2 linked regions of the Catalinimonas alkaloidigena genome follow. The protein of the gene in region 1 interacts with the protein of each later gene in a pairwise test. Links are inferred from orthologs where the notes say so. Each region holds a gene or a part of one and is shown on either strand. Other genes may lie near its edges.

Region 1 (8,570 bases):
TCCCGAACTGCCCGCACAAAATGACTTTGTGGCCAAAGTAATACAAGAGGAAGAAGCTTCTTTCTTAAGAACACTGGAAATAGGTTTACGCAAGCTGGACCAGATCAAGCAGGAATATGGTGAGCAGAAAATAATTCCCGGAGCAGTAGCCTTTGAATTGTATGACACTTATGGCTTTCCGCTGGACCTTACGGCTCTGATTGCCAGAGAAAGTGGCCTTTCAGTTGATGAAAAGGGTTTCCAGCAGGAAATGGAGAAACAGAAAAAGCGTTCTAAAGGGGCCGCTACAGTAGACACTGGCGACTGGGTCACCCTCCTGGATGAAGACGAGATAACGTTTGTAGGCTATGATAGCTTGCTTACTGAAGCACAGATTGTTCGTTACCGTCAGCTTAAAGAAAAGAATAAGACTTATTACCAACTTGTCCTGAACCGTACACCTTTCTACCCTGAAGGCGGTGGACAGGTGGGAGATACTGGCTACTTAGAGGCAGATGGCAAAAAGACTTATATCATAGATACCAAAAAGGAAAATGACCTGATCATCCACTATGCCAAGGAACTGCCGGAAGATGTCAACGCTACTTTTCAATGTGTAGTCAACGAGGAAAAGCGCCTGCTTACTATGAATAACCACAGTGCTACGCACTTGCTGCATGCAGCGCTTAAACAGGTGCTGGGAGATCATGTACAACAGAAGGGATCACTGGTTAACGACCACCTGCTGAGATTTGATTTTTCTCACTTTGCCAGGATGAGTGAGGAGGAAATCAGAAGGGTAGAACATATTGTGAATCAAAAGATACGCGCTAACATTGCTTTGGAAGAAATGCGTAATGTCCCTATGGCCGAAGCCAAAGAGATGGGAGCGACAGCATTATTTGGTGAGAAATACGGTGATTTTGTACGTGTGATTGCTTTTGACAGAAACTATTCCCTTGAGCTCTGCGGAGGTACACATGTGCCCTCTACTGGAAATATAGGCTTGTTTAAGATTGTATCAGAAAGCTCTATATCAGCCGGTGTAAGGAGGCTTGAAGCAATATCCGCTGATGCCGCTGAGGCTTATGTATATGAGCAGGAAGATTTGATGAAAGAAATCAAAGAAACCCTGAAAAACCCTGCTAATCTTAAAAAGGCGGTTGAAACGCTGGTAAATGAACGCAACCAGTTACAGAAAGAGATAGAAAGCTTACAGCAAAAAGAAGCATTAAACGCTAAGGACAGCATTATCAATAAGGCTTACCAGCTTGGCGAGATAAAAGTGATTGTGGATAAAGTATCTTTACCTAATGCGGATATGCTCAAAAAGCTAAGCTTTGATATTAAGAATCAACTGAGTAATCTAATCCTCGTATTGGCTGCTGATGTTGATGGCAAGCCTCAGATCGCTATGTCTATTGATGAATCGCTTATTAAAGCGCACAATTTACATGCAGGAAATATGGTGCGGGAGCTAGCTAAGAATATCAAAGGGGGCGGCGGTGGTCAACCTTTCTTCGCAACAGCCGGGGGAAAAGATGTCAGTGGATTAGATAATGTACTGACGGAAGCTAAAAAAATGATTGAGGAAAAAATAAATAAACTTTAAGTAAACAATTTGATTGGTGAGCCAGCAGAGGAATTTACGGGTATGCTGGCTTATTAGTCCTTTTACGGTATACGAGATGTAGTGCTTTGAGCAGACTTTGCTGCTTTTCATTTTATTCTTCGTTGAAATCAATCTTATCTACCAGGTAGGCTCCTCCTATCTGCTTGATCAACATAAAAACTCTAAACTCACCCCGGTCGTAAGTGTAGGTGCCTACTGTATATTTCAAACCTTCTTTTGAAGAACCCTGATGCACATAACGAAAGCCTTGAGGGGGGTATTTATTGAAAAAATCTTTGAGAACAAACTCTGCCTGGTTACGACTATAACTTGCCTTCTCTCCATTTACACTGATCTCTACAGTATTATTGAGGTATTTGCTCAGTTCTCTTGAGCTCCCTGTTTTTAAAGCATCCCTTACGTTATTGATCACTTCGTTCTGGGCATTAGAAAGTACGCTTCCTAACATCAGCCAGCATACTAAAGTAATCGCAAACGTCCTAATGATCTTTACATTCATAAACTTACTGCAAAATTTACAGTTTTGGTTACCAAAACTGTGCCAACGACCGGACTATTGGAAAGATTCAAATCTATCATCTATAAAACTTACTTTACCGCTCTATAGCTCAACAGGATCCCCCTGTTAGCTATGGACAGCCTATGCGAACTGCATCATGTTAAAGATATCCACAAATTTAAACATACTGTAAAATCAGTAAAGACAAGTTACTCTTGTCTGGTAATTTAGCAATATAGAAAAAAAACACTCACTTATTTTTCATAATTCGTCAAATTACAGCTTTCCTTACTTAAATTTCCTTAACACCTACTCATACCATAATATTGGTAGTTTTCTTTCAAACTGTATCTTTGGATTTATAGTATTTCCTATTTAAAGCTGATTCGTTTACTTAAAACATGAGTGCCGGTAATATGATCCGAAAAATTGGGCTAAAAAAAATAAAGTTAGGCCGTATCACTCTTGGTTTATCATTACTTTTATTTAGTGTACTCATAGGCATGGTAGGCTTCATCACGCTTGAAGGATATTCAATGCTGGAAGCCTTCTATATGGCCATTATCACTTTATCTACAGTAGGTTTTACAGAAGTCCAGACCCTCTCAGACAATGGGCGTCTGTTTACCAGCTTTTATATCATATTTAACCTGGGAATATTTGCTTATGCCATTAGTATTATCACTACCTATATTGTAGAAGGTGAATTCAAAGACATTTTTCATCAATACATGATTAGTAAACGGGTTCAACGTATGCAGAATCATATCATCGTTTGTGGATTTGGCCGAAATGGTACCAAAACCTGTGCTGAGCTATTGAAAAGTCAGCGCTCATTTATTCTCATTGAAAAAGATGTGGATCTGGTAGACAGCTTTCCTTCCAATAATAATTTTGAATATATCATCGGTGATGCTACCAGTGACGAAATACTGCTCACTGCCGGTATAGAGCGGGCAGGGGCAATCATTACCACGCTACCCCGCGATGCCGACAATGTATTCATCACATTAACAGCCCGTGAACTTAACCCCAAAGTAAAGATCATTTCTAGGGCCACCGAAGAAAGAGCTTCTAAAAAACTGTACCGGGCTGGTGCTAACCAGGTGGTGATGCCGGACGCTATAGGAGGTATACACATGGCACAGCTCATTACCAAACCTGAAGTAATAGAATTCCTGAACCTGCTCACCGGAGTAAGTAGTGAGCATTTGAAGCTAGAGGATTTTTCTTACAATGAACTCAAAGACGAATTTAAAGACAAAACCATCATGGACCTTGATATCCGTAGAAGGACTGGCGCAACGGTTATTGGTTTCAAAAGCCAACGCCATGGCTTCACCATTACCCCTCCCGGAGATTTGAAAATCACCGAAGGTGATACGATGATCATCATTGGCAACGCACAAAACATTTCTGCCTTCAAGAAAACTTATGGCTGATTTTTGAACAATGATACCAAAAAGCTAATGGCAGCAGTCAGCTGCTGTTTTGCTTTTTTTCTTAAGCTGGTTTTGCCCGTCCATGACTTCAATTTTTACAGCACGCTTTGATTTCTACATTGACAAAACGCTAAAAAAGTAGGGTTTAGGTCTAAACTACATGACCTGCTTTTTTCAGACTGACAATAGCTTATAAAAGCTTGTCCGTACTTGTTATTCTGTACATAGCGGTGAATACTGAGCTTTTGAATTGTAGGTAAATCAAGTAGATTTGTAATACTTCAAAAATGCCCTTATGACTGCCGAGGAAGCCAAAATAAAGATAGAAGAGCTAACTAAAAAAGTTAATTATTATAATCATCAGTATTATCAGGAAAGCGCTTCTGAAATCTCTGATTATGAGTTTGATCAACTACTGGAGGAATTGATTACACTGGAAAATGAATTTCCTCAGTATCGCTACCCAGACTCGCCCTCCCAGCGAGTGGGAGGTACCATCACTAAAGATTTTGAGACCGTCGTTCATGACTACCCCATGCTCTCCCTGGGCAATACCTATAGCCGTGAAGAACTCGTTGAATTTGACAAAAGAGTGGCTAAGGGCTTAAATAACCAGCCTTACGAGTACTTTTGCGAACTTAAATTTGATGGCGTAGCCATTAGTCTGCTCTATGAAAATGGCTATCTGGTACGTGCCGCTACTCGTGGTGATGGTATCCGTGGAGATGATATTACTTATAATGCCAGAACTATCCGCACTATTCCTCTCAGCATTAAATCTGATGACTTACCCTCTCGCTTTGAAGTAAGAGGAGAAGCTTTTATGCCTCGTACTATATTTAACAAGCTGAACAGGCTTAGGGAAGAGGAAGGAGACGCCCTCATGGCTAACCCCAGAAATGCAGCTTCCGGTAGCCTCAAAATGCAGGACTCTGCCCTGGTGGCGCAACGCCAGTTGGATTGTTATCTCTACACACTGGTAGGCGATGACTTACCGGTTGCTACCCATGCTGAGGCGATTCAGAAGTTAGAAAGCTGGAACTTCCACATTTCTGATACTTACCGACGTTGCGAAAATATTGACGAGGTCTTCAAATACATTAATGAATGGGAAAAGAAACGCCTGGAACTTCCCGTAGATACTGACGGAATTGTAGTTAAGGTAAACAATCATGATCAACAAAGAGTACTAGGCAGTACTGCCAAAAGTCCTCGTTGGGCCATTGCTTACAAGTACAAAGCACAGAGCGCATCCACCGTATTATTGGACATTGATTACCAGGTAGGTCGTACCGGGGCCATTACACCTGTTGCTCACCTTGCTCCTGTCAAATTGGCTGGCACTACCGTAAAAAGAGCTTCTCTCCACAATGCTAACGAGATTGCGCGTCTGGACCTAAGGGTTGGTGACACAGTATTCGTAGAGAAAGGGGGTGAGATTATTCCTAAAGTAACGGGTGTAGATGTGAGCAAACGGCCACGCAACAGTCAGGCTGTACAATATGTAGAAAATTGCCCTGCCTGTGATACCCTTCTTATACGCAAAGAAGGAGAAGCGCAGCACTTTTGTCCCAATATCAAGGGATGCCCTCCACAGATTAAAGGCAGACTTGAACATTTCATCCAGCGGAAGGCCATGGACATTGATAGTATGGGTAAAGAGACGGTAGCCTTGCTTTATGAGAAAGGCCTCGTGCTTACACCCGCTGACTTGTATAGTCTAAGCTATGATGATGTATTTGAGCTGGAGGGCTTCAAAGATCTCTCTACCCAAAATTTGCTGAAAGGTATAGAAGATTCCAAAAAAGTGCCCTTTGAAAATGTTCTTTTTGCTTTAGGTATCCGTTATGTAGGTAAGACGGTAGCCGAAAAACTTGCTCGCCACTTTGGCAATATTACCAAACTGGAAAACGCCAGTTTTGATGAACTGGTGAACGTCCCTGAAATAGGCGAAAGAATTGCACAGAGCATCATCGACTTTTTTAAAGATCAGGATAATCGTGATATTGTAGATGAGTTAAAAGAGACAGGCTTACAATTTGAGATCTTAGAAGAAGAGGAGCAGAGGGAAAGTAATACATTAGCGGGAAAATCTTTTGTAGTATCCGGTGTATTTCAATCTTTTAGCAGAGAAGAGATCAAAGAGAAAGTACGGATTAATGGAGGACAAATCGTATCGGCAGTTTCGGGAAAAGTGGATTATTTATTGGCAGGAGAGAATATGGGGCCTGCCAAGCGTAAAAAGGCAGAAAATTTGAACATTTCAATTATTTCTGAACAAGATTTCTTAAATATGCTTAACACCCAAAAATTGTAGTGTGCTATGTTCATGTTCATCACCAGAAAAATCATCAAATTTCAGCTTCCCGGACTCTTGAAAAAGGCTCAGGCTAAGCACAAAACCGTTAACTACGACAAAGCTCAGAAAGTGGGCATACTGGTTACGTTTCATGATCATGAAAAGCAACACGCAATAGATGAGTTTATAGACCATCTGGTAGCTGATAAAAAGGAAGTACAGGTACTTTGTTATGATAAGCGTCGTGCCCGAAATAAGATTTTTGGTTATCTGCAATTTACCGATAAGAACATAACTTTGATGGGTAAATTTAAAGATGAGCATGTAATAGACTTTATCAATAATGATTTCGACTATCTATTTCACCTTGACCTGGAATCTAACGAAGTATTAGATAAAATTTTAGCTTTAAGCCATGCTAAATGTCGGATTGGAAATGATATGGAAGAACATCGGGCCTTTTATGAACTGATGATCAAGTCTGATACTTTAACCCAGCTATGCAATCTTATGCAGTACTACGTTAAGATTGTAAATGTAAAGGAAGAGCAGGTCTGAAAAATCGATAGCCGTTTTTCCTGAAGCTAGCAGAAGAAAAGCCAGTACTACTAACTATTTTATATTTTTTCTAATGCCTGGTCCGCCCCACAAAATAAAAAAGGCAGCTCAAAACTGAACTGCCTTATGTCTTTAAAATCAGTGTAAGTGATTCTAAGCTTTGTTTTTAATATCCTGTACCTCGATTCTAATTTCTTGCGCCAAATTTTTCAGTTCCTGCATCCCCTTTCTTACGCGGGTACCTGCGGCCTGATTTTCTTTGTCGTAAAACTTCTCGAAGTCTCCTTCTAGGGACATTACTAAATCTCTAAGTTGATCAAATCTTTTCATAGTTAAGTCTGGTTGTATGAAAAATGTTGTTTAGGCGGCAATATAGCTAATATGCTATACAATGAGCAAAAAAATCTACCAATAATTAAGATTTATTGGAAAGCTGCCGCCAGCTCACCTTTTTTGTAAACGCCGGATTCCAATTTATGTTTTACTGCTTCAAATGCTTTTATGGTTACTTCCACATCTTCTACTGTATGTGCGGAGGTAGGAATCAAGCGCAACATTATCACATCTTTAGGTACTACCGGGTAAATCACCACGGAGCAGAAAATAGCGAAATTTTCTCTTAGGTCATATGCCAATGCGGCAGCCTCTCCTACTCCACCACTCAGAATTACCGGGGTAACAGGAGTCTGCGTAGTTCCAATATTAAAACCACGTTCTTTTAGGCCATTTTGTAATGCATTGACGACTGTCCAAAGGTTTTCACGCAATTCCGGCATAGTCTTAAGCATTTCAAGACGCTTGAGGCCACCTTCTACCAGTACCATAGGCAATGACTTAGCAAATATCTGCGAACGTGTATTATAGCGCAAATAACGAATTACCTGCTCGTCGCCAGCTACAAAAGCACCAATGCTAGCCATAGCTTTTGCGAAGGTAGAGAAGTATAAGTCTATACCCTCCTGTACACCTTGCTCTTCTCCAGCTCCTGAGCCGTTGGGGCCCATCGTGCCGAACCCATGAGCATCATCTACCAAAAGGCGGAACTCATATTTTTCTTTCAGGTCTACAATTTCTTTCAGGGCTCCCATATTTCCCGACATACCGAATACACCTTCGGTAATCACGAGAATACCCCCACCGGTTTCCTTGGCAAGCTTAGTAGCACGCGCTAGTTGCTTTTCAAGGTTTTTGATATCGTTGTTAGGGTATACAAAGCGTTTACCCATGTGTAACCTCACTCCATCAATAATACAGGCATGAGATTCCGCATCATACACAATAATGTCTTTACGGTCTACCAAAGCATCTATAATAGATAAAATACCCTGATATCCATAATTGAGCAACATAGCACTTTCTTTCTTCACAAAAGTGGCCAGATTCCTCTCTAACTCATCATGTTTTTCTGTGTTTCCCGACATGATTCTGGCTCCCATCGGGTAGGCCATTCCCCACTTTTCAGCGGCTTCTCTGTCGACTTTTCTAACTTCGGGGTGGTTGGCTAGTCCTAGGTAACTGTTAAGACTCCAGGTCAAGACTTCGCGACCTCTGAACTTCATGTGGGGCGCAATATCCCCCTCTAATTTGGGGAACATAAAATAGCCCTCTTCTACTCCTGCATGTCTGCCCAAAGGCCCCATGTCAACCGTAAATTTCTTGAATAAATCCACGTTTGCTCAGTTATGTGTAAACAAAATTTTACTAGATTATCGGGCAAAGTTAACATTATAAAATTCCTCCACAATGAATCATATCATTAATTTTGAGCGTACGCTTAGCTGATTTTAAACGAAACGCATCATTTGTTAATAATAAATCAATAAATTATTAGAATACTCCTTTTTTATGCCTGAAATTAAAAAACTACTTGTAGCCAATCGGGGCGAGATTGCTTTAAGAATTATGCGTACTGCACGGGAAGAAGGGATTCCTACGGTAGCTATTTTTAGCGAAGCTGACCAGCACTCTCCTCACGTTCTCTATGCTGATGAAGCCGTCTGTGTAGGTCCTCCACAGTCTTCTCAATCTTATCTGAAAATAGACAACATCATTGATGCCTGTAAGCAGACTGGTGCCAATGCTATTCATCCTGGCTATGGTTTTCTCTCAGAGAATGCTGCTTTTGCCCAGCGTGTCGCGGATGAAGATCTTATCTTTGTA
Region 2 (6,105 bases), 3.1 Mb from region 1 along the record:
ACCGCAAAGCACCTTACCATCCACGTTGATTTGGACAATACTACTTTTGATAAACCCTAATAACTCCTTAGACCAACGATACAGGCAACCTCCAAAAGCTGATTTGTCCATATATTTGAACACGCGATTAAAAGTGTCATGAGAGGGAATACCATTCGGTAGCTCTAAAAATCCTCTCAAGAATACCTCCTTTCGTTTACCATAGGCTTCTATCTCTTCAAAATCATCTGCTCCACTTACTATCGCACATAAGGCTATGACTAAAATATCTACCAGATTATGCTTCTTGCGCCGATTTATCCTAAAATCAGGAACGCTTCCAAAAACCTTTTGCCAATTCATCTGGCAAAGTTAGCTCTCTCCTCTTTTTTTACATACGTTTAAATGCGTTTAACCTGATAAACATTTAATAATGCGTTTAACTCTTCCAAAGAATTTGCGTCTTCTGCTTTTTTATCATGTCTCCATCGCAACATTCTGGGGAACCTTAAGGCTACACCTGATTTATGTCTGTTAGACTGTTGAATGCCTTCAAATGCGATTTCAAATACCAGTTCCGGTTTTACTGAACGTACGGGCCCAAACCGCTCTTTCGTATTTTTTTTAATAAAATTATCCACTTGCCGAAATTCAGCATCCGTAAGGCCGGAATAAGCTTTAGTAAATGGAACTAAGGTGGCTTCATCTTGTGAAAAGTCCCATACTGCAAAAGTATAATCAGTGTACAAACCCGCCCTGCGTCCTGAGCCCCGCTGCGCGTTTATCAGTACGCCATCAATGGTAAGAGGGTCAACTTTCCACTTCCACCAATCTCCTTTTTTGCGCCCCACCTGATATTCGGATTGTTTACGTTTGAGCATAAAGCCTTCGGCAAAGTATTCCCTGGATTGTTCTCTGAGAGATATCAGCTGAGCTTTGCTGGTGGTTTCTACTATGGTAGAGAGTTGAAACACATTTAGCGTATTACTGATATTGGCATGAAGGCTTTCTAAAATATTACGTCTTTCTGATAAGGGAACATTACGTATATCCTGACCTTCCCACTCCAAAACATCATAGGCTCTGATGACGACAGGAGCGTTTTTGAGTATAGATTTGCTTATGTTTTTTCTGCTAATGCGTGTCTGTAATGCAGCAAAATTTAAAAGTTCTCCGTTTTTATAAGGTAGTATTTCTCCATCAATGACAGTGCCGTCGGGCAGAAATTCTTGCAAGGGATGCAGTTCAGGAAATTTTTCGGTCAGTAATTCCTCACCTCTTGACCAGATAAATAATTTTCCGTTTCTCACTATACATTGCGCTCGTATGCCATCCCATTTCCATTCTATTTGCCAGTCGTCAATACTTTCCAGTTCTTCAAAATCTTTTGTATCCAGGGCATGTGCTAAAAAGAATGGATAAGGTCGGGAAAGTAAATCCTCTTTATTTTCTTCAACTATTAACTTTTGATAGCTCGTAGTATTAGGATTCCAATTACCCATCAAACGATGCGCTACTATGGTTTTATCAATGTTTTCTACTTCAGCAATAGCTCGGATCACATTATTTTGTGAAACGCCTATTCGAAATCCGCTGGTCATAAGTTTGTTAAAAACAAATTTTTCAGCGCTGGTCATTTTTTTCCAGGCAGTGGTGATCTGTTCTTTTTTTTCTTGGTCACTTAGGTCTTCCAAATTCTGCAAAAATGCAATCCAGTAAGACAGACCTTCATCTTGCTGCTCCTGGGCTTCAGGTAATAACAATGCCATAGTCTCCGCAAGGTCACCTACATTAGCATATGATTCTTCAAATAACCAATAGGGTATTTCCGCAAACTCAGTAGTCCATTCCTTTAACAGTGAAGTTCTTACCTGTTTTTTGGGTCGTTTATGCGTAAAAAGTGCTATGGTCCAAAGTTTATCTTTGTCAGATGCTTCCTGGAAGTACTGTTTAAGGAGGGCTATTTTATTATTTGTCTTATTTGTCTGATCTAATGCAGTGAAAAGTGCAGCAAACTCTTTCAAGGCTATTTGTTTTTGTTATTTGTACCACAACTCTGAAAACCTGATAAGGTTATGCATCAATGTTTACATCAGGCTTCTTATCTCACGCCTACCGCATAAGATAAGCACCTTTTTACTGATTCACTTTTTTGTGAAAAATCAACCTAATTCAGTGAGCAGGGACTAGAAATAAATATAAATTGTTATGGATTAATTAATATTTATTAGTAATCGCTCAAAAGATGACTTGATGTCTGTATTCCAAAATTTGATAAATAGTGATATTTAAAAAATATAGAAAAACATTATATCACGAAATAAATAAGCAAGTACAAAGTTCTGGAAACGAATTGATTATGTTCATTTTCTTAGTTTAAAACTTTAAGCATATCCTGGATACAAAAAAGGTGATATCTTAGAATACTTATAAATTTGATAGAAATAATAACTTATCGTTTTGTAACTAAATCAACTGTGTGTAATAAAATTCATAAATAAAAAAGGTAATGTACAATGTATTTGCTGAATATTTGTGCTGTATTCAAGGTATACAAATATTGCCAGTAAGGCCCAGGTACCTTTTAATATTGCTGATGAAAATATTCGGCTCAACCATAAAGTACATTATCATCATTAGTTTGATTTCATCTGCTTGTAATCGCGGAATGATATGTCCTGCTTTTCAGAGTAGTTTCATACTTAATGATAGTATTCGTGACATCACCTTTTCAGTATTAGGCACTGATTCTCTTCCCAGGGAGTACGTGACTGCAAAAAATCGTTTTGGAATAATGGAAGATGTCTCTTATCGTCAAAAGAAAGGTGAACTGAAGACCATTGAGATGATAACCATTTATGATCCCATGTTTCCCCCTGACAGTGTATTGACTGTACCTCAATATGAGGAAGATTCCCTAAAATTAGCTGATCCACAATTAAGCAGTGCGGTAAGCAAATAAAAAAAGCGCTCATAGAAAAGCGCTTTGTTATGGTAGGAATATTGCCTTTATACTACAATATTGACTATTTTCTTCGGCACTATAATTACCCTTTTAGGGGCCTTTCCCTGGGTCCACTTTTGAATCTGCTCTGCAGCAAGCACCTCTTTCTCAATATCTTCTTTAGGCATGTCAAGTGCAAATTTCATCTTGGCACGTACTTTTCCATTCACTGATATAGGATACTCATGAGATGCTTCAATAAGGTACTTTTCTTCAAACTGAGGGAAGCTTTCATGGGTTACACTATGTTCATTGCCCAAACTACGCCACAGCTCCTCAGCAATGTGGGGAGCAAATGGAGAAATAATGAGAACCAGCTTATCCAACACTTCTCTTTTATAACACTTAAGGCTACTTAGCTCATTGACACAGATCATAAAGCTACTTACTGAGGTGTTGAATGAAAGGGTTTCTATATCATCCTGCACTTTTTTTATCGTCTTGTGAAGTATCTTCAGTTCAGCTTCAGTAGCTTTTTCATCTTTGACCAGTAAATTATTGGCATCATCATAGAACAGACGCCAGAGTTTGCGAAGAAATTTAAATACGCCGTCTATTCCATTGGTATTCCAGGGTTTGGATTGCTCCAAAGGTCCCAGGAACATTTCGTACATTCTCAAAGTATCTGCTCCATACTGCTCAATGACATCATCAGGATTAACGACATTGAACTTGGATTTTGACATCTTTTCAACCTCACTACCGCACACATATGCTCCATCTTCAAGAATAAACTCAGCATTCTGTGCATCAGGACGCCACTTTTTAAAGGCCTCAATATCTAGTTTGCCGTCATATACAATGTTGACATCAACATATATGGCTGAGGTGTTATAGTCTTTTCTCAGATTGTAAGAAACGTATTTATTTTCACCGCTAAGTCTATAAACAAAATTGGATACTCCCTGAATCATGCCCTGATTTACCAGCTTTTTATAGGGCTCATCCACAGTTACATAGCCTCTGTCATAAAGAAATTTTGTCCAGAAGCGAGAATAAAGCAGGTGGCCGGTAGCGTGTTCTGTACCCCCTATATACAAATCCACATTTTCCCAGTAACTCTGCTTGGTCTTGCTTACGATTTCCTCTTTGTTATGCGGATCCATATAGCGGAAATGGTACCAACTGGAACCGGCCCAGCCCGGCATAGTTGTAAGCTCATATTCATATTGACCATCATATTTCCAGTCTGCTGCTCTTCCCAGAGGTGGTTCTCCGGTAGGGGTAGGCTTGTATTCATCTACTGAAGGAAGGGTTAAAGGAAGCTCATCACTACTCAAAGGGTGGGGGACACCATTATTAAAATACATAGGCACCGGTTCACCCCAATAGCGCTGACGACTGAAAACCGCATCGCGCATCCGGTAGTTAACCTTAGGTTTACCGACTCCCGACTTTTCAGCCTTCTCATTCACCGCTTTGATTGCTTCCGTAGATTCCATACCATTTAAAAAGCCTGAATTGATCATTTTTCCATGCTTCTTTTCGGTTGGATCTTCCATATCCTCTGTGCCTTCAATCACCGGAATGATGGGAAGGTCAAAATGCTTGGCAAAACGAAAATCACGATCATCAGAAGAGGGTACTGCCATGACAACCCCAGTGCCGTAACCGGCTAGTACGTAATCTGCAACCCAAAGCTGTATTTCTTCTCCATTGATAGGATTGATGACATAACTGCCGGTGAATACTCCTGAAACGGTTTTGACATCTGCCATACGATCTCTTTCAGATCTGTTTTTGGCGATTTCTACATAAGCTTCTACTTCAGCTTTGTGTTCTTTGGTAGTCAGTTGTTCAATTAACTCATGTTCTGGGGCAAGGGTAACATAGGTCACGCCATAAATAGTGTCAGAGCGTGTTGTGAAAGCGGTAAGGACGATATCACTATCTTTTACTTTAAAGTCCAGTTCACACCCAAAAGATTTCCCTATCCAGTTACGCTGCATTTCTTTGAGTGAGTCTGACCACTGTATAGTCTCCAGTCCAGCTAATAAGCGATCCGCATAAGCGGTGATGCGCATCATCCACTGACGCATCTTACGTCGCTCAACAGGATACCCCCCACGTTCTGAAAATCCGTCTTTTACCTCATCATTAGCCAATACAGTACCCAGTTCAGGACACCAGTTTACCACAGTGTCTGACACATAAGTGAGGCGGTAGTTCAGTAAAATTAATTGCTGTTTCTGCTCATCCATCTGCTGCCATTCCTCAGCATTAAAAGTAGGAGTATCTTCATCACAAGCCGCGCTTACGTTTTGGTTACCTTCTTTCTCAAATCTGCTAAGGAGTTCTTCAATAGGTTCTGCCCTGTCTGTTTCCTGATTGTACCAGCTGTGAAAAAGCTGAAGAAAAATCCACTGCGTCCACTTATAGTATGCCGGATCACAGGTTTGCACTTCTTTATCCCAGTCAAAAGAAAAGCCTATATTATCAAGCTGCTCTTTATAGCGTTTGATATTGTTTTCTGTAGTAATAGCAGGATGCTGACCGGTCTGTATGGCATATTGCTCAGCAGGAAGTCCAAAAGCATCAAAGCCCATCGGGTGAAGTACATTGTAGCCTTTCAGGCGCTTATAGCGAGATACTATATCAGAAGCAATATAGCCTAGAGGATGACCAACATGTAAACCTGCTCCAGAAGGGTAGGGGAACATATCCAGCACATAATATTTAGGCTTGCTGGTATCTACATTAACTTTGTAAATCTCTTTTTCTTTCCAGTATTTCTGCCACTTTTTTTCAATCTCACGAAAATCGTATTCAGCCATTACTACGGTTATTTACTTTATATGATAAGTCCGACAAAATTAGAATAATTCGCTAAGAATGTGCACCCGCATTCAAAAAAACAATCAATTTACACGATTAAACATCTTGTCAGTCAATTGTAATTTCTTTGTGTTTTTGTTTCCAGTAATCAGAAAGACGTGCTACAAATTGTTCGGGTGATTCAGAGAGAATTTTCTTACCCAGTGGTTTGGCTAATGATTGGAGTTTTTTTCGTTTTTCGCTCATGATAGAAAAAAGTGCCGCTTCTTCGTCTTTGTTTTCTAAGTTCATACTTTCCGCATAAGTTCGCAAAACTGCTAAATCGTGATCTTCGCCCAGGTAATCTG

Evidence for each region. Proteins that work in one complex are often made in the same cells at the same time.
Region 2: the proteins of ligA (region 1) and leuS interact in binary tests that used the Escherichia coli proteins (3 or more experiments, as listed by UniProt). The link is inferred for Catalinimonas alkaloidigena from one-to-one orthologs.

The regions. Positions count from the first base shown.
Region 1 is NZ_JAQFIL010000001.1:5,757,576-5,766,145, forward strand. Bases 3,367-6,359 are described here. They hold ligA (NAD-dependent DNA ligase LigA), read left to right. Parts: upstream 3,367-3,848; coding sequence 3,849-5,870; downstream 5,871-6,359. Other genes in these bases: OKW21_RS23415 (potassium channel family protein), read left to right, coding at 3,367-3,553; OKW21_RS23425 (DUF6913 domain-containing protein), read left to right, coding at 5,877-6,359. In the rest of the region: alaS (alanine--tRNA ligase), read left to right, coding at 1-1,591; OKW21_RS23410 (DUF4783 domain-containing protein), read right to left, coding at 1,704-2,111; more of OKW21_RS23415, read left to right, coding at 2,513-3,366; more of OKW21_RS23425, read left to right, coding at 6,360-6,410; OKW21_RS23430 (histone H1), read right to left, coding at 6,564-6,740; OKW21_RS23435 (aminotransferase class I/II-fold pyridoxal phosphate-dependent enzyme), read right to left, coding at 6,833-8,080; accC (acetyl-CoA carboxylase biotin carboxylase subunit), read left to right, coding at 8,256-8,570. UniProt on the Escherichia coli protein: DNA ligase that catalyzes the formation of phosphodiester linkages between 5'-phosphoryl and 3'-hydroxyl groups in double-stranded DNA using NAD as a coenzyme and as the energy source for the reaction.
Region 2 is NZ_JAQFIL010000001.1:2,706,486-2,712,590, forward strand. What follows is about bases 2,789-6,105. They hold leuS (leucine--tRNA ligase), read right to left. Parts: upstream 5,758-6,105; coding sequence 2,989-5,757; downstream 2,789-2,988. Other genes in these bases: OKW21_RS11085 (hypothetical protein), read left to right, coding at 2,789-2,941; OKW21_RS11095 (CHAD domain-containing protein), read right to left, coding at 5,867-6,105. Outside these bases: OKW21_RS11075 (ISAs1 family transposase), read right to left, coding at 1-342; OKW21_RS11080 (ATP-dependent DNA ligase), read right to left, coding at 381-2,003; more of OKW21_RS11085, read left to right, coding at 2,576-2,788.